DNA from 3 places in the Microbacterium sp. JZ70 genome. Region 3 is predicted to be linked to each of the others. Evidence: riboswitches for the same ligand, from Rfam matches in the RefSeq annotation. Region 3 holds a riboswitch; each other region holds the start of a gene.
What was found. Region 3 has a riboswitch for thiamine pyrophosphate ahead of M1D46_RS00060 (ECF transporter S component). Riboswitches for the same ligand answer to the same signal wherever they lie in the genome.
Positions count from the first base shown of each region.

Region 1: another riboswitch for thiamine pyrophosphate. It lies ahead of thiC (phosphomethylpyrimidine synthase ThiC); the one in region 3 lies ahead of M1D46_RS00060 (ECF transporter S component).
Region 2: another riboswitch for thiamine pyrophosphate. It lies ahead of thiM (hydroxyethylthiazole kinase); the one in region 3 lies ahead of M1D46_RS00060 (ECF transporter S component).

Region 1 is NZ_CP096405.1:515,317-522,107, forward strand. It holds gene M1D46_RS02285 (FAD-dependent oxidoreductase) at 1-271, opposite strand, end outside; gene thiC (phosphomethylpyrimidine synthase ThiC) at 258-1,988, opposite strand; TPP riboswitch at 1,987-2,094, opposite strand; gene panB (3-methyl-2-oxobutanoate hydroxymethyltransferase) at 2,134-3,003, opposite strand; gene panD (aspartate 1-decarboxylase) at 3,000-3,389, opposite strand; gene panC (pantoate--beta-alanine ligase) at 3,389-4,240, opposite strand; gene M1D46_RS02310 (DUF2520 domain-containing protein) at 4,237-4,992, opposite strand; gene M1D46_RS02315 (NUDIX hydrolase) at 5,204-5,767, shown strand; gene M1D46_RS02320 (sugar phosphate isomerase/epimerase family protein) at 5,879-6,791, opposite strand, start outside.
Region 2 is NZ_CP096405.1:2,722,293-2,729,083, reverse strand. It holds gene nadC (carboxylating nicotinate-nucleotide diphosphorylase) at 1-204, opposite strand, end outside; gene nadB (L-aspartate oxidase) at 198-1,715, opposite strand; gene nadA (quinolinate synthase NadA) at 1,712-3,043, opposite strand; gene M1D46_RS12625 (NUDIX hydrolase) at 3,127-3,732, opposite strand; TPP riboswitch at 3,884-3,979, shown strand; gene thiM (hydroxyethylthiazole kinase) at 3,971-4,804, shown strand; gene thiE (thiamine phosphate synthase) at 4,801-5,472, shown strand; gene thiD (bifunctional hydroxymethylpyrimidine kinase/phosphomethylpyrimidine kinase) at 5,469-6,791, shown strand, end outside.
Region 3 is NZ_CP096405.1:8,422-15,212, reverse strand. It holds gene M1D46_RS00070 (bifunctional proline dehydrogenase/L-glutamate gamma-semialdehyde dehydrogenase) at 1-1,340, shown strand, start outside; gene M1D46_RS00065 (D-alanyl-D-alanine carboxypeptidase family protein) at 1,551-2,942, opposite strand; TPP riboswitch at 3,008-3,118, shown strand; gene M1D46_RS00060 (ECF transporter S component) at 3,110-3,730, shown strand; gene M1D46_RS00055 (ABC transporter ATP-binding protein) at 3,732-5,216, shown strand; gene M1D46_RS00050 (energy-coupling factor transporter transmembrane component T family protein) at 5,213-5,998, shown strand; gene M1D46_RS00045 (aldo/keto reductase) at 6,064-6,791, shown strand, end outside.

The DNA.
Region 1 (6,791 bases), 510 kb from region 3:
CGCACGCCGCGGCGCCGCCGGGCAGCGATGCGACGAAGTCGGGGTATGCGGCCGCCGCGGCGCGGTGGAGCGCCACGGCAGCGCGCTCGGTGTGCTGGAGCTCGCCCGCGGGGCTCAGCATTCCGGCCGCGGCATACGTTGCGCCGTCTCCCGGGCGGGGGTCGATGAGTCGCACCGAGCGCCCCGCGCGCGCACACGCGACGGCGATCGCCGTGCCGACGACCCCTGCGCCAATGACGGCGACGTCGACCCTGCTGTCAGCTCCGGACACGGGGCTCGTCGAGGTAGACGGACGCGCCGGCGGCGACGAACTCCTCGGACTTCCGGCGCATGGCCGCGATCGCCTCCTGCTCCTCGGCGCCGCCGAAGCGGTCGCGGATGTCCTGGGAGATCCGCATCGAGCAGAACTTCGGGCCGCACATCGAGCAGAAGTGCGCCGTCTTGGCCGGCTCGGCCGGGAGCGTCTCGTCGTGGAAGGCCTCGGCCGTGTCGGGGTCGAGCGAGAGGGCGAACTGATCGCGCCAGCGGAACTCGAAGCGCGCCTTCGACAGCGCGTCATCCCGATCCCGCGCCCCCGGATGACCCTTCGCGAGGTCGGCCGCGTGCGCCGCGATCTTGTACGTGATGACGCCCGTCTTCACGTCGTCGCGGTTGGGCAGCCCCAGGTGCTCCTTGGGCGTGACGTAGCAGAGCATCGCGGTGCCCCACCGTGCGATCTCGGTCGCGCCGATCGCCGAGGTGATGTGGTCGTACCCCGGGGCGACGTCGGTGACGAGGGGGCCGAGCGTGTAGAAGGGCGCCCCCGAGCAGAGCTCCTGCTGGCGCTCGACGTTCTCCCGGACCAGGTGCAGCGGCACGTGCCCGGGCCCCTCCACCATGACCTGCACGTCGTGCTCCCACGCCCGGTGCGTGAGCTCGGCGAGCGTGTCGAGCTCGGCGAACTGCGCCACGTCGTTGGCGTCGGCCGTCGAGCCGGGACGCAGGCCGTCGCCGAGCGAGAACGCGACGTCGTACTGCGCGAAGATCTCGCACAGCTCGTCGAAGTGCGTGTAGAGGAAGTTCTCGCGATGGTGGGCGAGGCACCAGCCCGCCATGATCGAGCCGCCGCGCGAGACGATGCCCGTCACCCGCTCTGCCGTGAGCGGCACGTAGCGCAGCAGCACGCCCGCGTGGATCGTCATGTAGTCGACGCCCTGCTCGCACTGCTCGATCACGGTGTCGCGGAAGATCTCCCAGGTGAGGCGATGCGCCTGCCCGTCGACCTTCTCGAGCGCCTGGTAGATCGGGACCGTCCCGATCGGCACGGGCGCGTTCCGGATGATCCACTCGCGCGTTGTGTGGATGTCGTCGCCCGTGGAGAGGTCCATGACCGTGTCGGCGCCCCACGTCGTCGCCCACTGGAGCTTCTCGACCTCCTCGGCGATCGAGCTCGTGACGGCCGAGTTCCCGATGTTCGCGTTGATCTTGACGAGGAACGCCCGCCCGATGATCATGGGCTCGCTCTCGGGATGGTTGATGTTGCTCGGGATGATCGCGCGCCCCGCCGCGAGCTCCGAGCGGACGAGCTCGACGTCGCACCCCTCGCGCAGCGCGACGAACCGCATCTCGGGCGTGATGACGCCCTGCCGCGCGTAGTGCATCTGCGTCACGCGCCGGCCGGGACGTGCGCGGCGCGGGCGGGCGGACTCTCCCCGCCACTCCGCGGAGGCGGCGCCGCGCCGCGCGGCCGCACGGCCGTCGTCGTGGAGGTCGCGCGGGCGCCCGTCGTACTCCTCGACGTCGCCGCGTGCGGCGATCCAGTCGGCCCTCAGCGGCGGCAGCCCCCTCACCGGGTCGCTGCCCGGACCCGACGTCCGATAGGCCGTGAACGGCTCGTTCCGCTCGCCGTTCGGCGAGTCCGTGAGCGCGATGCGGGTGACCGGCACCCGGATCCCGTGCTCGTCGTCGTGCAGATATGCGAGCGAATGCGTCGCTTCCAGGGTGCGCAAAAGAGCTGCTCCTACTTCCTACGCCGGCATGACCCGAACAGGTTCGACGGTCGCGAGCAGCGTCAGCTCGTTCTCAGCCCCTGCTGGGACTCCCGTGTGGACCGGATCAGAGTAGCAGGGAGCCGCGGTCGCGCAAGTCGGCGGGTCAGAGCGCGTCGAGCAGCTCCCTCAGCCGGGCAGATTCCTCTTCGGGCATGGAGTAGCCGTGCTCGGTCGCGGGGTACTGTCCCGCGCGGACTTCCGCGACATAGCGCTCGACGCCGGCGATCATGTCCCCCCGCAGCTCCGCGTACCGCTTGACGAAGCGCGCCGCATGACCCCCGTATATGCCGAGAAGGTCATGGAATACGAGCACCTGGCCGTCGGTGGCGGGGCCCGCGCCGATGCCGATCACGGGGACGCTCATCCGGGGCATCAGGGCGTCCGTGACGTCGCTCGGGATCGCCTCGAAGACGATCGCGAAGCATCCGGCCTCCTGCAGCGCGAGTGCGCTCTCGCACACCGCGAGCGCGTCGTCGGCGGTCCGGCCCTGGGCACGGTATCCGCCGAGGGCGGTCGCCGTCTGCGGCGTGAGGCCGACGTGCCCCATGACGGGGATGCCCGCGCGGACGATGGCGCGCGCGCGATCGACCGACGTGCCGCCGCGCTCGATCTTGACCGCATCGCACCCCGTCTCCTTCACGAAGCGCTGCGCGGTCGCGACGGCGGTCTCGTCGGAGGCCTCGTACGAGCCGAAGGGCAGGTCCGCGACGAGCAGAGAACTCTGCAGGCCCCTGCGGACCGCGGCCGTGAGCATGATCATCTCGTCGACGGTGACGGGCACGGTGCTGTCGTATCCGAGCACCGTCATCGCGGCCGAGTCGCCCACGAGCACGACGTCGACGCCTGCCGCCTCTGCCACCTGCGCGCTGGGATGGTCGTAGGCGGTCACCATGGCGATGCGCTCGCCTGCGGCCTTGCGCGCGGCGAGGTCGGCCGGCGCGACGCGCGGGCGGGCCGCCGGCCGCGTGCTCATGCGCGCGCCGTCAGGAGACGGTCGACCGCGTCATCGACCTGGATGATGCCGTTGCCCCGGTCGACGTGCACGACGACGGGCTCGTACGTCTCGAGGTCCTTCTCGTCGTACTCGGCGTAGGAGACGACGATGATCGTGTCGCCCGCGTGCACGAGCCGGGCGGCAGCGCCGTTGACCTGCATGACCCCCGAGCCCCGCTCCCCCGCGATCGTGTACGTCTCGAAGCGCGCGCCGTTGTCGACGTCGAGCACGTGCACCTGCTCGTGCTCGAGGATGTCCGCCGCCTCGAGGAGATCGGGGTCGATCGTGATCGAGCCGACGTAGTTGAGGTCGCTTCCCGTGATGGTGGCGCGATGGATCTTCGACTTGAGCATGATGCGGCGCATCAGGATTCTCCCTTGAGGATGCGGTTGTCGATGAGGCGTGCGGCGCCGACCCTGGCCGCGACCGCGAGCAGCGCGTCCCGATCGACGCGGACGAGAGGGCGGAGGTGCTCGGCGTCGCGCAGCTCGAGGTACTCGGGCTCGATGCCGGCCTCCGCGAGGACGGATCGCGCGGCCGCGAGCAGCACCGCGCCATCCCGCTCGCCCCGCGCCGCGAGATCCTCCGCCGCGGTCAGCGCCCGGTTCAGAGCGGTCGCCTGCGCCCGCGCTGCGGCATCGAGGTAGACGTTGCGCGAGCTCATCGCGAGGCCGTCCGGCTCGCGGACGATCGGGCACGCCTCGATCCGCACGGGCAGGTCGAGGTCGCGGACGAGCCGGCGCACGACGAGCACCTGCTGCGCGTCCTTCTGTCCGAAGAAGGCGACCTCTGGGGTCACGATCGAGAGCAGCTTGGCGACGACGGTGGCGACGCCGTCGAAGTGGTGCGGGCCGCGGTGCGCGCCGCACAACACGTCGGTGATGCCGGACACGTGGATGGTCGTGGCGAAGCCGTCGGGATACATCTCGGAGACGGGCGGCGCGAAGAGGATGTCCGCTCCCGCCTCCTCGGCGAGCGCGGCATCCCTGGCCTCGTCGCGCGGATAGGAGCCGAGGTCCTCGTTCGCCCCGAACTGCGTGGGGTTGACGAAGAGCGACACGACCACGACGTCGGACGCCTCCCGCGCACGGCGCATGAGCGAGAGGTGTCCCTCGTGGAAGGCCCCCATCGTGGGGACGAGGCCGATCGAGGCGCCCTCGGCTCGCGCGGTGCGCACGGCGGCGCGCATGTCGGACACGGTGCGCACGATCCTCATGTCGCGTGCTCCTTCCTGCGTGCGAGCGCGCGGGTCGCCTCGCACAGCTCGTCGAAGAGCGGGACGAGCTCGGGCCGGCCGGCCGAGATCGCCGCGCGCTGGCGCTCGACCGTCTCCTCGTCCCCGCGGGCGATCGGGCCCGTCAGGGCTGTCGCCGGTCCTCCCGACGCCCAGTTCTCGACGGTGCGCCGCACGAGCGGCGCGAGGAGCAGGCGCGCCTCCTTGGCCGGGATGCCCGCGGTCTCGGCGATCCGCTCCGCGGCATCGGCGATGGTCACGAGGAAGTTCGCCGCGACCGACGCGGCTGCGTGGTAGGCCGCCCGGTGGGCCTCATCGAGAGGGAACGCGCGTGCGCCGAGCAGGAGCGCGATGCCCGTCGCGGTCTCGAGCGCCTCGTCCGAGCGCCCCGCGACCGCGCACGCGATGCCGCGGAACACGGCCGGGTTGTCATCGCCGGTGAACGTCTGCAGGGGGTGGAGGCCGAAGTCGACATCGTGGATCGGCACCGCGCCGGAGGTGTGGCCGATCATCCGCCCCGCCGCCGTCGCGGCGTGCGCCGCGGCAGCGATCTCGCCGTCCGGAACGCACAGCAGCACGACCGGCGCGTCGGGGATCTCCTCGCCGCGCCCGACCGGGCCGTGCACGACGACGCCGGCCGCCCGGAGGGCACGGGCGATGCTCCGGCCCAGTCGGCCGGGGCCGACCACCGTGACGCTCTCGAGGGCGCTGTGCGGGGTGCGGAGGATGCTCATGGTCTCGGTGCGCGGGGGACGCGCGCGACATGAGTATCCGCCTCATGGGCCGATCGAGCAAAATCGGGCGGCAATGTGCACAGTGGTGCCGGTCCGTGTCTTACCGATCTGCTCCCTGGTTCGCTTCATGTCTGTGCATGGTGATTTCACCGACGACTGTCGGTCACTCGGATCCTCGCTCCGGTCCCCGGCCTGTGACAGGCTCGAAGCCGTGATCGACCCGCGCTCCTCCCTGCTCGCGTCCGCGCGCGAGGCCGTCGCCCTGGTGGGGCCGTCGGTCCCCGCGCACGACGACTTCGTCGCGGCTCTCGAGGCGCACGGCGCGGCCGCGCTCGACCGCGAGGGACCGCCCGCGCACCTCACGGCGAGCCTGTTCGTCTTCGACTCGACCGGCGAGCAGATCCTCCTCTGCCTCCACGGCAAGGGGAGGTTCTGGGTGCAGCCGGGCGGCCACCTCGAGGCCGGGGACACGTCGCTCGCGCAGGCCGCCGCACGCGAGCTCGAGGAGGAGACGGGCGTCTCCCGCGGTCTCCTCCGCGACGTCCGGGTCGTCGATCTCGACCACCATCCGCTGAGCTCGCGGTTCGGCCGGTGCGCATCGCACCTCGACGTCGGCGTCGCGGCCGTCGTCGACCGCGACGCCGTGGCACTGCAGGTGAGCGATGAGTCGGACGACCTGGCGTGGTTCCCCCTCCGCGACCTGCCCTCGCCGCTGCCGCCCGCCTTCGACGAGCGCCTCGCACGTGTGCGGGCGGCGTACGCGGTCGCCCGCTGACACATCCCTCTGCAAGGCGCGATCGGCCATCCCTCCCCCGGTCGTTGAGCGAGCGAGGAACGAGCGAGTCGAGACGCCGCGACCCGGCCTCGAGAACCGCCCTGTGCGAACTCACCCCTGCCCGAGCGACTCCTGCAGAGCTCGATCGGCGTCCCGCAGCACGGCCGCGGCCACCTGGAGCCCTTCGACGCGGCCGAGCTCGACGTCCTCGTGCTCGATGTTGACCCACATGTCCGGGTCGACCTCGTGCAGAGCACGGAGGAACTCCGTCCAGTACGCCGTGTCGTGCCCCTTGCCGAGCGCGACGAAGTCCCAGGCGGCGGGCTTCGGCCATTCGTTCGCCCATTCGTCGCCCCCGAGGCCCGTGCGCGACTCGGACGGGTCGAGCCGCCGGAAGCCGTTGTCGAGCACGCCGTAGAGCTGCGCGGTCTCGCGGTTGATGCGGACATCCTTCGCCGCTGCGTGGAAGACGAGCTCGCCCAGCTCTCGCACGACCGCGACGGGGTCCATCTGCTGCCAGAAGAGGTGCGACGCGTCGAGCTCGACGCCGATGTGCGTGGCGCCCGTCGTCTCGACGAGACGATGCACGTCGCGGGTGTTGAAGACGACGTTCTGCGGGTGCAGCTCGAGCGCGACCTTGACGCCGTGGTCGGCAGCGAGCCGGTCGATCTCCCGCCAGAAGTCTGCGACGACCCGCCACTGGTAGTCGAGCACGTCGAGGTGCGCCGAGCTCCAGGCGTTCACGATCCAGTTCGGGAATCGCGCCGTCTCGTCGGATCCCGGCAGACCCGACATCGTGACGACGCGCGTCTGACCCAGGCGGGCAGCGAGGCGGATGGATCGGCGCACGTCCTCCGCGTGCTGCGCGCGGATGTCGGCCTTCGCGTGCAGCGGGTTGCCATTGCAGTTGAGGCCGGCGATCTCGACGCCGGTCCCCTCGAACTGCCCGAGGAAGTCGTCGCGCGCGGCGTCGGACACGAGGATGTCGTCGAGGGACGGGATGTGGACCGCCGGCAGGAATCCG
Region 2 (6,791 bases), 940 kb from region 3:
GTCGACCTCGGTCGCGCGATCCGTGAGGGCGAACGCCGCCCGGAAGACCTCGCCTCCGCTGAACACGCCGTCCTCGCGCGCGACGAGCGATGCCTGCGCGTGAGCGGATGCGGGAAGGAACGCCTCGCTCGTGAGGTCGCCCCACGGCGCGTCCTCCTCGAGGGCGGCGCGGACGGTGCGCTCGATCGTCGACGCCGTCAGCATGCGGCACCCGCTGAGACGAGTTCGCGCGCGTGCGCGGACGCGTCGTCGGTGCGGAAATGCGACCCCACCGAGCCGGGCCGGGCGAGGGCGGCGCTCGCCGCGGCGAGGCCCACGCGCACGAGCCCCGCGTCCTCGTGCGCGGCGACCGTCTGCGGACGGGGGAGGGCGTCCTGCCACGCGGCGAGCACGGCCACGGCGTGCGCGAGGCCCGCGCCGTCGCGGAGGAGCCCCACGTGATCCCACATGAGCCGCTGCAGGGCGGCGCGCGAGAAGGGCGGGACGGCGGCGAGCTCCGACGGCGACTCCGGGCCGGGCGCGGAGGGGAGCGCGGGCGCCGCATCGACCTCGGCCGCGAGGATGGCCGCGGCCGCGCGCGCGGCGAAGACCGCGCCCTCGAGAAGGGAGTTGGAAGCGAGGCGGTTGGCGCCGTGCACGCCCGTGCGCGCGCACTCGCCGACGGCGAGGAGGCCGGCCAGGCTCGTGCGCCCGTCGAGGTCGGTCGCGATCCCGCCCATGAGGTAGTGGGCGGCCGGCGCGACGGGGATCGGGTGCGCGGCCCAGTCGAGCCCGCGCCCGGCGAGCGCCCTCGCGATCGTCGGGAAGCGCGCCTCGAGTCGCCGACGGCCGATGCGCGTCGCGTCCAGGAGCACGGGGCGCCCGCCCTGCTCCGCCATCCGCCGGGCGATCGATCGCGCGACGACATCGCGCGGCGCGAGCTCGCCGTCGGGGTGGTCGTCGAGCACGAAGCGCCGTCCGTCGAGGTCGATGAGGTCGGCGCCCTCGCCGCGCACCGCCTCGGAGACGAGGAACGGCGCGCCCTCGGCGAGCACGGTGGGGTGGAACTGCGCGAACTCGAGATCGACGACCGCGGCCCCCGCCCGCAGGGCGGCCGCGATGCCGTCGCCGGTCACGACGTCGGGGTTGGTGGTGCGCGCCCACAGCCGCCCCGCTCCGCCGGTCGCGAGCACGACGGCATCCGCCCGGAGCGCCTCAGGGCGCCCGTCGGCGAGCAGCTCGACTCCCGCGACGCGTCCGTCCTCCACGAGGAGGCCGGCGAGGAGCGTCCGCTCGCGAAGGCGGACGCCCGCCTCGAGCGCGGCCGCGATGAGCGCGATCTCGATCGCGAGGCCCGTCGCGTCTCCGCCCGCGTGGAGGATGCGCGGATGCGCGTGCGCGGCCTCGAGTCCTCGCGCCAGTGCGCCCGAGGTGTCTCGGTCGAACGCGACGCCGAGGTCCATGAGCTCGCGCACGCGCGCCGGCCCCTCCGACACGAGCACGTCGACCGCCGCGGGGTCGCACAGGCCGGCGCCCGCGGCGAGCGTGTCGGCCGCGTGGCTCTCGACGCTGTCATCGGGGAAGAGCGCGGCCGCGATGCCGCCCTGCGCGTGCCGCGTGCTGCCGTCGGCCATCCCCGCCTTCGTGACCAGCTGCACATCCGCCCCGCCGCGCGCGAGGTGCAGCGCCGTCGCGAGGCCCGCGACGCCGCTTCCGACGACGATGACCCCGGTCATGCGCGCGCGCCTCCCGTCGGCAGGGGCTTGGCCGCGAGCATCCGCTCGAGCGCGACGCGCGCCGGGTCCGCCACCGCGTCGTCGACGCCGATCCGGTTGACCACGCGACCCGCGACGAGCTCCTCGAGCACCCACGCGAGGTAGCCGGGGTGGATGCGGTACATCGTCGAGCAGGGGCACACGACGGGGTCGAGGCAGAAGATCGTGTGCTGCGGGTGCTCGGCGGCGAGCCGGCGCACGAGGTTGATCTCGGTGCCGATCGCGAACGTGGTCGGCTCGGTCGCCGCCTCGATCGCCTTGCGGATGTAGTCGGTCGATCCCGCCTCGTCGGCGGCGTCGACGACGGGCATGGGGCACTCCGGATGCACGATGACGCGCACGCCCGGATGCTCGGCGCGCGCGGTCTCGATCTGGTCGACCGTGAAGCGGCGGTGCACGGAGCAGAAGCCGTGCCAGAGGATGACCTCGGCGTCGCGCAGCGTCTCCTCGGACGACCCGCCGTACGGCGCGCGAGGGTTCCACAGCGGCATGCGCTCGAGCGGCACGCCCATCGCCTTGGCGGTGTTGCGCCCGAGGTGCTGGTCGGGGAAGAAGAGCACGCGGCGCCCGCGGGCGAACGCCCACTCGAGCACGGTGCGCGCGTTGGACGACGTGCACACGATGCCGCCGTTGCGGCCGACGAAGCCCTTGATCGCCGCGGAGGAGTTCATGTAGGTCACCGGGACGACCGGCACGCGGCCGTCCGCGTCCGGCACGTCGAGCGGGCCGTACACGTCCGCGAGCTGCTCCCAGCACTCCTCGACCTGGTCGATGTCGGCCATGTCGGCCATCGAGCAGCCTGCGGCGAGGTTCGGCAGGATGACGGACTGCTCCGGGCGGGACAGCATGTCGGCGGTCTCGGCCATGAAGTGCACGCCGCAGAAGACGATCGCCTCGGCCTCGGGGTGCGCCTTCGCCGCGCCCGCGAGCTGGAACGAGTCGCCCACGTAGTCGGCGTGCTGGACGACCTCGTCGCGCTGGTAGAAGTGGCCGAGGACCACGACGCGGTCGCCGAGCGCCGCCTTCGCCGCCCGGATGCGATCGTGCAGCTCGGCTTCCGGGGCCTCGCGGTAGGCGCGGGGGAGCTCGCCCTGCCGCGGGGCGTCGGTCGGGATCACGTCGCCCATCGAGGCGCCGGGGCCGTACCCGGCGACGGCGTCGAAGCTCCAGGGCCCCGCCGCGAGGTCGGTCGAGCACGTCGAGCCTGCGGCGCCGCCCGAGACGATCGCCTGGATCTCGTGATCGACGCTCGCGTCGCGGGCGGTGAGGGTGATGCTGGTCGCGGCCATGGGGACCCCTGTTCGTGTCGATTCGACTCTAAGTCGTCGACACCACTTTAAGTCAGGTTGACCACAAAGGCGAGCGGGGCTCCTCAGGCCGGTCCGAGCGGCCCGCGATCGGCGAGCTCGACCTCCGAGTTGTAGCGGTAAAGGCGCGCCGGGCGATGCTTGCCGGTGCGGAACGACTCGGTCGGGAGGAGCGCCTCGGAGCCCTCGAGGAGGCGGCGGAAGTTCGACGGGTCGAGGCGGCGCCCGAGCACGGCCTCGTAGACCTCCCGCAGCTCGGTCAGCGTGAACTCGTCGGGCAGGAGGCCGTGCGCGATCCGGCTGTAGCCGACCTTGTTGCGCAGCCGCCACACGGCGTAGTCGACGATCCGGTTGTGGTCGAAGGCGAGCGCCGGCAGGTCGTCCACGTCGAACCACTCGACGTTCTCCGGCGCGTCCTCCGCGGCGCGCTGCGCATCCACGAGGTCCGAGCGCAGGAGCGCCCAGTAGACGACCGACACGACGCGCGTGGGGGAGCGGTCGACGTCGCCGAAGGCGTAGAGCTGCTCGAGGTAGCTCGGGCTGAGCGCGGTCGTCTCGGCGAGCGTGCGGGCGGCGGCGTCGTCGAGCCCCTCCCGCTCGTCGAGCCATCCGCCCGGGAGCGCCCACGCGCCCTCGAACGGCTCCCGCGTGCGGCGCACGAGCGGGATCATGAGCGCGTCGGCCCCGGGCCGCGAGCGCAGCGAGAAGATCACGGTCGAGACGGCGACGCGGATGCCGGCGCTCTCGGTCGCGGAAGGGGAGGTCACCCTTCGAGCGTAGGCGACCCGGCGCGCGGGCCATCGCGGACCCGCTATGCTCGCTCGCAGTGACACGGGGTGTCCCCATCCGGGACTGAGATCACACCCGTATGCACCTGATCTCGTTAGGACGAGCGGAGGGATGTCGCTGATGAGTGACGCGCACCTGTCGGTATCCGATGGCCCCGGGGCCGTGCTGTCGAGACTGCGCGAGACCGCGCCGCTCGTGCAGTGCATCACGAACTCCGTGGTCGTGAACGTCACGGCCAACGCGCTGCTCGCGGTGGGCGCGGCGCCCGTGATGGCCGACATCCCCGAGGAGGCCGGGGAGTGCGCGGCGTTCGCGTCGGCGCTCCTGGTCAACCTCGGGACGCCGACCGCCGAGCAGCGCGCGGCGATGACCGCCGCGGTCGCCGCGGCACGCGCTTCCGGCACGCCGTGGGTCCTCGATCCCGTGGGCGTGGGCGCCCTCGGCCTGCGCACCGGCGTCGCGCGCGACCTGCTCGCGCACCGGCCGACCGTGATCCGCGGCAACGCCTCGGAGGTGCTCGCGCTCGCGGGCGCCGGCTCGGGCGGGCGCGGGGTCGATGCGGCCGACGAGGTCGATGCGGCGCTCGACGCCGCCCGCGCGCTCGCCGAGCGCACGGGCGCGGTCGTCGCGGTGTCGGGCGCGGTCGACGCGGTCACCGACGGCGCGCGCACGGAGCGCATCGCGGGCGGGAGCGCGCTCCTCACCCGCATGACGGGAGGCGGCTGCTCGCTCGGAGCGGTCGTGGCCGCCTGTGTCGCGGCGGCGGATGGCCCGGATGCCGCGTTCGCGGGCACGATCGCGGCGCACGCCGTCTACGCGGCCGCCTCCGAGCGCGCGGCGGCCGTCGCGACGGGCCCCGGCTCGTTCGCGGTGGCGTTCCTCGACGCGCTCGCGGAGGTGGATGCGGTCGACGTTTCCGCGCCCGAGCGCTTCGCGACGGAGGTGCCGGCATGACCGCGCGACCTCTCGACCTCTCCCTCTACCTCGTCGCGGACGCCGCGACGATCACCGGCCGCTCGCTCGTCGACGTCGTCGCCCAGGCGGTCGACGGAGGGGCATCGACCGTGCAGATCCGCGGCAAGGACCTGTCCGCCGCCGATCTCCTCGCCCTCGTCGAGGCCGCTGCCGCGCACACGCGCGGTCGTGCGACGCTGCTCGTGAACGACCGCGTCGACGTGTACCTCGCGGCACGGGCCGCGGGCGCCGCGGTCGACGGGGTGCACATCGGGCAGACCGACCTGCCGGCCGACCGCGTGCGCGGCCTCGTGGGCGACGACGCGATCATCGGCCTGAGCGCGAGCCTGCCGCGCCAGCTCGAGGCGCTGCGGCGCCTCCCCGCCGGCACGGTCGACTACCTGGGCGTGGGCGCGGTGCGCGCCACCCCGACGAAGAAGGACCATCCGACTCCGATCGGATGGACCGGATTCGCGGCCTTCGCCGAGCTCGCGCACGAGTTCCCGTGCGTCGCGATCGGCGGCGTCGGCCCGGGCGACGCACGCGACGCGCGGCGCGCGGGCGCCGCCGGGATCGCGGTCGTCCGCGCCATCTGCTCGGCGGAGTTCCCCGCCGCGGCGGCGGCCGCGCTGCGGTTCGAGTGGGCGGACGCCGAGGTCGTCGCATGACCGCCGTGCCGAACATCCTCGCGATCGCCGGCTCCGACCCGTCGGGAGGGGCGGGCATCCAGGCCGACCTCAAGTCGATCGCCGCGTGCGGCGGCTACGGCATGGCCGCGATCACGGCGCTCACCGCCCAGAGCACGCAGGGTGTCTCGGGCGTGCACGTGCCGCCCGCGTCGTTCCTGCGCGAGCAGCTCGACGCGCTCGCGGCCGACATCCGCATCGACGCCGTCAAGATCGGCATGCTCGGCACAGCGGAGATCGTCGCTGTCGTGGCGGACTGGCTGCGCGGCCTCGACACGCGCCCGCCGGTGGTCCTGGATCCCGTCATGATCGCCACGAGCGGGGATCGCCTCATCGACGCCGAGGCCGAGCGCGCGCTGCACGATCTCCTGTCGCTCGCCGACGTCGTGACGCCGAACCTCCCGGAGCTGGCCGTGCTCACCGGTTTCTCGGCCATCGGATCGTGGACGGACGCGCTCGCGCAGGCGGCCGCGCTCGCCCGTCGGCACGGCGTGCTCGTGCTCGCGAAGGGCGGGCACCTCGACAGCCCGGCGTGCCCGGACGCGCTGGTGGGGCCGGATGGCCTCATCGCCGAGTTCTCGGACGCGCGGATCGAGACCACCGCCACGCACGGCACGGGGTGCTCCCTCTCCGCGGCGCTCGCCACGCTCCGCGCGCGCGAGGGCGACTGGACCTGGGCGGCGCGCCTCGCCCGCGGATGGCTGCGCGACGCGATCGCGTCGGGCTCCGAGCTCGAGGTGGGCCGCCCGGGAGGTCACGGCCCGCTCCACCATCTCGCGGGCCTGTGGCGGACGAGAGGCCTCCCGCGCCGCGACGCCGAGCTCGACGCCTGGTGGGAGGACATCGCGCCGCTGCGCGCCGGCATCGACGACGTGTGGTTCGTGCGCGCGCTCGCGGACGGCTCGCTCGATCGGGACGACTTCGCGCACTACCTCGCGCAGGACTCGCTGTACCTGCGCACGTACGCGCGCGTGCTGAGCCGGGCCGCGGAGCTCGCGCCGACGCTCGAGGAGCAGGCCTTCTGGGCGGCATCCGCGCACAGCTGCCTGGAGACGGAGCTCTCCCTGCACCGCGCCCCTCTGGACGATGCGCCGGCCGACGCCCCGGCGACGCCGTCCGCCGAGACCACGGCGTACCTGGATCATCTGCAGGCGGCGGCAGCGGCCGGCGACCACGCGGTGCTCGTCGCCGCGGTGCTCCCGTGCTTCTGGCTCTACCAGGACATCGGCGCGCGCCTCGCGGCCGCGAATCGCCCGGGCCATCCGTATGCCGACTGGCTCGAGATGTACGCATCCGACGCG
Region 3 (6,791 bases):
CCGAGCTCTTCCGGTCGTTCCGGCGCGACCTCCCGCTCCTCGCCGAGACGAGCGGGAAGAACGCGATCATCGTCACCCCGTCGGCGGACCTCGACCTCGCCGCGAAGGACGTCGCGTACTCGGCGTTCGGCCACGCCGGCCAGAAGTGCTCGGCGGCGTCGCTCGTCATCCTCGTGGGATCGGTCGCCCGCAGCGAGCGGTTCCGCCGCCAGCTCGTCGACGCCGTCGAGGGCTACGAGGTGGGCATGCCGTGGCAGGCCGCCGCCCGGATCGGCCCTCTCATCGGCCCCGCTGAGGGCAAGCTCCGCCGCGCCCTCACCGAGCTCGAGCCCGGTCAGACGTGGGTGCGCGAGCCGAAGCAGCTCGACGACTCCGGCGCGCTGTGGACGCCCGGCATCCGCGATGGCGTGCAGCCCGGCAGCGAGTTCCACCTCACGGAGTACTTCGGCCCCGTGCTGGGCATCATGACGGCCGAGACCCTCGACGAGGCGATCGACCTCGTGCGCGCCGTCGACTACGGCCTCACGTCGGGGCTGCACGCCCTCGACGAGGACGAGATCGCCCGGTGGCTCTCGCGCATCGACGTCGGCAACGCCTACGTGAACCGCGGCACGACCGGCGCGATCGTCGAGCGCCAGCCGTTCGGCGGCTGGAAGAAGTCGGCGGTCGGCGCCGGGACGAAGGCCGGCGGCCCCAGCTACCTCTTCGGGCTCGGCACCTGGACGGATGCGCCCGTCGTGACGGCGAGCAAGGCGGATGACGCGGCACGGCGCGCGGTCGAGGCGCTCGGCACCGCGGATGGCGCGGAGTGGCTCGAGAAGGCGCTCGCGACCGACGTCGTCGCGTTCGCGGAGGAGTTCGGCGTCGCGCGGGATGTGCAGGGCCTCCGGCTCGAGCAGAACGTGCTCCGGTACGCGCCGGTTCCCGTGACGATCCGCTTCGACGGACGCCCGGCGGCGGAGCTCGTGCGGGTGGCGGCCGCGGGGCTGCGTGTCGGCGCAGAGCTCGTCGTGAGCACGCCGACTGCTCTTCCCGAGCGGGTCGCGACGTGGCTGACGGACGCAGGCGTCGAGGTGGCGTTCGAGGATGCGGAGGCGTGGGCGGCCCGCGCGGCGCGCCTCGCCCAGACGGGCGGGCGCATCCGCCTCCTCGGCGGTGCGCTCGCCGACGTCGTGGCGGCGACGGACGGCGCCCCCAACGTCGCCGTGTACGACGGTCCCGTGACGTCGGCCGGCCGCGTGGAGATGCTGCCGTTCCTGCACGAGCAGGCGGTGTCGATCACCGCGCACCGCTTCGGCAACGAGCGGCGGTACGTCGTTCCCGGTCTCGCCGACGCCTGATCAGAGGGCGGGCCGCTCCCTCCCCGGGCGGTCCGCCTCTGTCACGGGCAGTCCGCCTCTGTCACCCCGTCCGTCCGCGTCTCGCCAGATCTGCATGTCGCCCGATCTGGATGCCGCCCGCTTTGCACGCCGCCCTATCTGCATGTCTCACTCTCGGCGGGATAGGGACGCCGTATCCCGCGCCGAGCGAGACATGCTCGGTCGGTCGGGTCAGTCGAGGCCGAGCAGCGACAGCGGGTGCGTGAGCCGCCACCAGAAGGAGGGCGGGGGCACGTCGTCGGTGAGGGTGAGCGCGACGCTCGTGTCGTCCATCCCTCCCTGCACGGCCAGCGTGCCGACCTCGTCGCCGGCTTCGGCTCCGAGCTCGACCTCGTACGACGGATCGGTGGATGGCGCGACGCCCTGCCACGAGATCACCTGGGCCTCGTCGGCGGTCACGATCGTGCTCTGCGCGCCCCACTCGGTCCTGACGTGCGCGACGGGCACCTCGGCGGCGACCGCGGTCGTCAGCTGCATGCCCTCCTCGAGCTGCGCGAGGAGCTCGCGGCTCACGATCGCGCGGCTGTCGTCGTCGGGCTGGCCGACGACCGCGGCGTAGAGCGTCACGCTCGTCTGGCCGATCGTGACCTCCTTCGCGGACAGGAGGTTCCAGTACTGCGTGCCCGTCGACCACAGCGAGCCGGTCTTCAGGCCGACCACGCCCTCGTCCCCGATGAGCGGGTTCGAGTTCTCGACGAGCCCCGCTCCCGGGAGCACGACGGAGTCCTCGGCCATGATGCTCGCGAGGACCGGATCCTCGAGCGCGATCTCGGCGAGGCGGATGAGCGAGCGCGCGTCGGCGGTGTTCGCCGGGTCGATGCCGCTCGGGTCGGCCACCGTGATGCCCGTGAGCTCGTGCTGCGCGAGCCAGGCCTGCGCATCGGCGAGCCAGGCCTCCTGCGTGCCCCACAGCTCGAGGACGAGCCGGTCGACGTAGTTGTTCGCCGAGCCGAGCATGACGCCCTGCAGCATCTCGTGCAGCGTGAGCGTGCCGCCCACGGGGACATCGAGCGACGACTCATCGGCCGTGAGATAGGCCCAGTACTCGTCGCTGTCGGCCTGCGTGAAGGCGTAGGACGGCCCATCCTGACCCAGCTCGAGGCCCTCGCGCTCGATGATCATGAGCGCGGTGATGATCTTCGTGATGCTCGCCATCGGCAGCGCCTCGTCGCTCGAGGCGATCGGGCCGCCGGGGCCGCCCTCCGCAGCGAGGGCGGCGATGCCGTCCTCCGGCCAGGTGACGGGGAACTCCTCGCCGATCGGCGTCTCGACGGTGAGATCCGAGATGGTGGGGGCGACGTTCGCGAGCGGCCACACCGCGCAGGACGCGACGTAGCCGAGGGCGAGCACGCCGAGAGTGACGGTCGGCCCGAGCCAGAACCGGCGGCGGGTGCGCGGCGGAAGGAGCGACGGCTCGACGGGCACGAGGCGGCTCGTGGGAAGCGCGCCGGCCGTGCGCGAGGCGGCGACGGCGTCGGGGTCGACCCAGCCGAGCGCCGTGAGCGCCGCAGCGGCGTCCTGCGACGGCGCGGTCTCCGCCGCAGGGATGTCGTCGATTGCCACCCGCATACGGTACCCGCTGCTCCTGCGAAGACGGGAAGCGGCTCGTGGGATGCGAGTAGAATCAGCCCACATCACACGGGAGTCCGCCGAGCCGGACTGAGAGGACGCGAGCCGCGCGTCGACCGTCGAACCTGATCCGGGTCATGCCGGCGAAGGAAGGAGAACGAATGTCCACGTCCGTTTCCGCAGGACAGACCGCGACCGGCCGCCGCTTCACGTGGCGGGTCGTCGACATCGTCGTCGCGAGCGTGATCGGCGTCGCGTGCGCGGTCGTGTTCCTCGTCTGGAACATCGCCTACGAGCTGCCGAGCACGCTGCTCAGCCCGCTCCTGCCCGGGCTCGGCGGCCTCGTCGCCGGCCCGTGGCTCATCGCGGGCGTGATCGGCGGACTCGTCGTCCGCAAGCCGGGCGCCGCGCTCTACACCGAGCTGCTCGCCGCCGTGATCTCGGCGCTCGTCGGCAACCAGTGGGGTCCGCTCACGATCGTCTCCGGCCTCGTGCAGGGCCTCGGCGCCGAGATCGTCCTCGCGATCTTCCTGTACCGCGCCTTCGGTCCCGTCGTCGCGGCGCTCGCGGGCGCTGCGGCGGGCCTCGCCTGCGGCATCAACGACATCGTCAACTGGTACGCGGGGGCTGACGCGGCCTTCACGGCCATCTACATCGCGTCGACGACGCTGTCGGGCGCCGTCATCGCCGGCCTCGGCGGCTGGGCGATCGTGCGCGCACTCGCGGCGACCGGAGCGCTCAGCCGCTTCGCCGCGGGGCGCGACGTCGCGCGACGCGTCTGACGTGACGGCCGCGGAGACCCGCCCCTGCGGCATCCTCGCCGAGGGGTGGGGATGGCGGTACGGCACGCGCCTGGCATGGGCGGCCCAGGACGTCACGCTGTCGATCCGGCCGGGGGAGCGCGTGCTGCTTCTCGGAGCGAGCGGATCGGGCAAGTCGACCGTGCTGCAGGCGCTCGCCGGCGTGCTCGGCGGCGAGGACGAGGGAGAGCAGGCGGGCCGTCTCCTCGTCGACGGCGCGCCGCCGGAGGCCGCACGCGGACGGACCGGGCTCGTGCAGCAGGACCCCGACGCACAGGCCGTGCTTGCGCGCGTCGGGGACGACGTCGCGTTCGGGTGCGAGAACCTCGGCGTCCCGCACGACGAGATCTGGTCGCGCGTGCAGGAGGCGCTCGCGATCGTCGGCCTCGACGTGCCGCTCGACCGCTCGACGTCCGCGCTGTCGGGCGGGCAGAAGCAGCGCCTCGCCCTCGCCGGTGCGCTCGCCATGCGCCCCGGGCTCCTGCTGCTCGACGAGCCGACCGCGAACCTCGATCCCGAGGGGGTCGTCGAGGTGCGCGACGCGGTGTCGCGCGTCGTCGCGCACACGGGTGCCACGCTCGTCGTCGTCGAGCACCGGGTCGACGTGTGGCTTCCCGTCGTCGATCGCGTGATCGTCCTCGGCGGCGGTCAGCAGGGCGTCGTCGCCGACGGGACGCCCGAGGTCGTCCTCGCCCGACGTGGCGCCGAGCTCGCGTCGGGCGGCGTGTGGGTGCCGGGCATCCCGCCGCGTCGCCCCGGCCCGCCGCGCCACGCGCCGGGCGCTCCTCTCCTCGCTGCGGAAGCGCTGCAGGTGGGGCGCCTGCGCGACACGGCCGTGGCCGGCCCCGTCGACCTGGAGGTGCGCCCCGGCGAGGTGCTCGGCATCACCGGCCGCAACGGCGCGGGGAAGTCGACCCTCGCGCGCACGCTCGCAGGGCTCCTGCCGCCGGTCGACGGCCGAGTGGCGGCGGCACCCGAACTCGCGGCAGGCGCAGGCCCCGCGCCCATCCGATGGCGCTCGCGCGAGCTCCTCACCCGGATCGGCACCGTGCTGCAGTCGCCCGATCACCAGCTCCTCGCGAACACGGTGCGCGCCGAGCTCGAGGTGGGCATGCGCGCGCTCCGAGTGCCCGACGCGGAGATCTCGGCGCGCGGGGAGGAGCTCCTCGCCGCGCTGCGCCTCGCCCACCTCGCGGACGCCAACCCCCATACCCTCTCGGGCGGCGAGAAGCGCCGCCTCACGGTCGCGGCCATGCTCGCGACCCGGCCGCGCGTCTGCGTCCTCGACGAGCCGACGTTCGGCCAGGACGCGACGACGTGGGCCGAGCTCGTCGACATCATCGCGCGGCTGCGCGACGGAGCAGACGCCGCTCCGTCGGCGGTCGTCGCCGTGACGCACGACGCCGACGTCCTCGCGGCCCTCGACGCGCGCGTCCACCGCCTCGACGGAGCGGGGGTGCTCGGATGATCCCAGCGCCGCCCATCCCTCGGGGCCCGCTCGCGCACGTGAACCCGGTCGCGAAGCTCGGCGCCGCGCTCCTCATCGCGTTCCCGCTCATCCTCACGATCGACGTCGTCTCGGCGGCGGTCGCGCTCCTCCTCGAGATCCCGCTGCTCCTCGCCGCCGGCGTCGACGCGCGCACGTTCTGGCGCCGCACCGCGCCCGTCTGGATCGCGGCGCCGCTCGCCGCCGTGACGATCGCGCTGTACGGCGAGCCCAGCGGCACCGTCCACTTCGAGTGGCTGCTCGTGCGCGTGAGCGACGGATCGCTCGCCCTCGCCGCCGCGACGTGCCTGCGCATCCTCGCGCTCGCGCTGCCCGGCGTCGTCCTCTTCGCGACCGTCGATCCGACCGATCTCGCGGATGGTCTCGCGCAGCGCGTGCGGCTCCCGGCGCGGTTCGTGCTCGGCGCGCTCGGCGGCATGCGCCTGGTCGGGCTCCTCTTCGACGACTGGCGCGAGCTCGAGCTCGCCCGTCGTGCGCGCGGCGTCGCCGATACCGGCCGCGTGCGCCGCGTCCTCGGGATGGCCTTCGCCCTCGTCGTCCTCGCCCTGCGTCGCGGGGCGACCCTCGCGACCTCGATGGAGGCGCGCGGCTTCGGGAGCGACCGCGCCCGGACGTGGGCGCGCCGCTCGCCCTGGGGCGCGCGCGAGTGGATGCTCCTCGCGATCGGCCTCGGCATCTCGCTCACCGCGGTCGCCGTCGCGGTCGCGACGGGCGCGTGGAACTTCATCCTCGGCCCGAGCTGAGCCCGGTGTCCTCGCGGGCGGGCATAATCGGACGCGGCTCGACAACCCACGACGCGGAGGCGGACATGGAGCACAGGACACTCGGACGAACCGGACGCGACGTCTCTGTCGTCGGACTCGGCACGTGGCAGCTCGGCGCCGACTGGGGCGACGTGTCGGAGGCCGACGCGCTCGGCGTGCTCGCGGCGGCGACGGAGGGCGGCGTGACGTTCTTCGACACCGCCGACGTCTACGGAGACGGCCGCAGCGAGCAGATCATCGGCCGCTTCCTCGACGAGCGCGGTCTGCGGGACGACATCACGGTCGCGACGAAGATGGGCCGTCGCGTCGATCAGGTGCCCGAGAACTACACGCTCGAGAACTTCCGGGCGTGGACCGACCGGTCGCGCGCCAACCTCGGCGTCGACACTCTCGATCTCGTCCAGCTGCACTGCCCGCCGTCGTCGGTGTACGCCGACGACGCGGTCTTCGACGCGCTCGACGTGCTCGTGGACGAGGGGGCGATCGCCCACTACGGCGTGAGCGTCGAGACCGTCGCGGAGGCGCTCGCGGCGATCGCGCGGCCGAACGTCGCGACCGTGCAGATCATCGTGAACGCCTTCCGCCTCAAGCCGCTCGACGAGGTGCTCCCCGCGGCGCAGGAGGCCGGGGTCGGGATCATCGCCCGGGTGCCGCTCGCGTCGGGTCTCCTGTCAGGGCGGTACGACGAGACGACCTCGTTCGCGGCGAACGACCACCGCACATACAACCGCTCGGGCGAGGCCTTCGACGTGGGCGAGACCTTCTCCGGCGT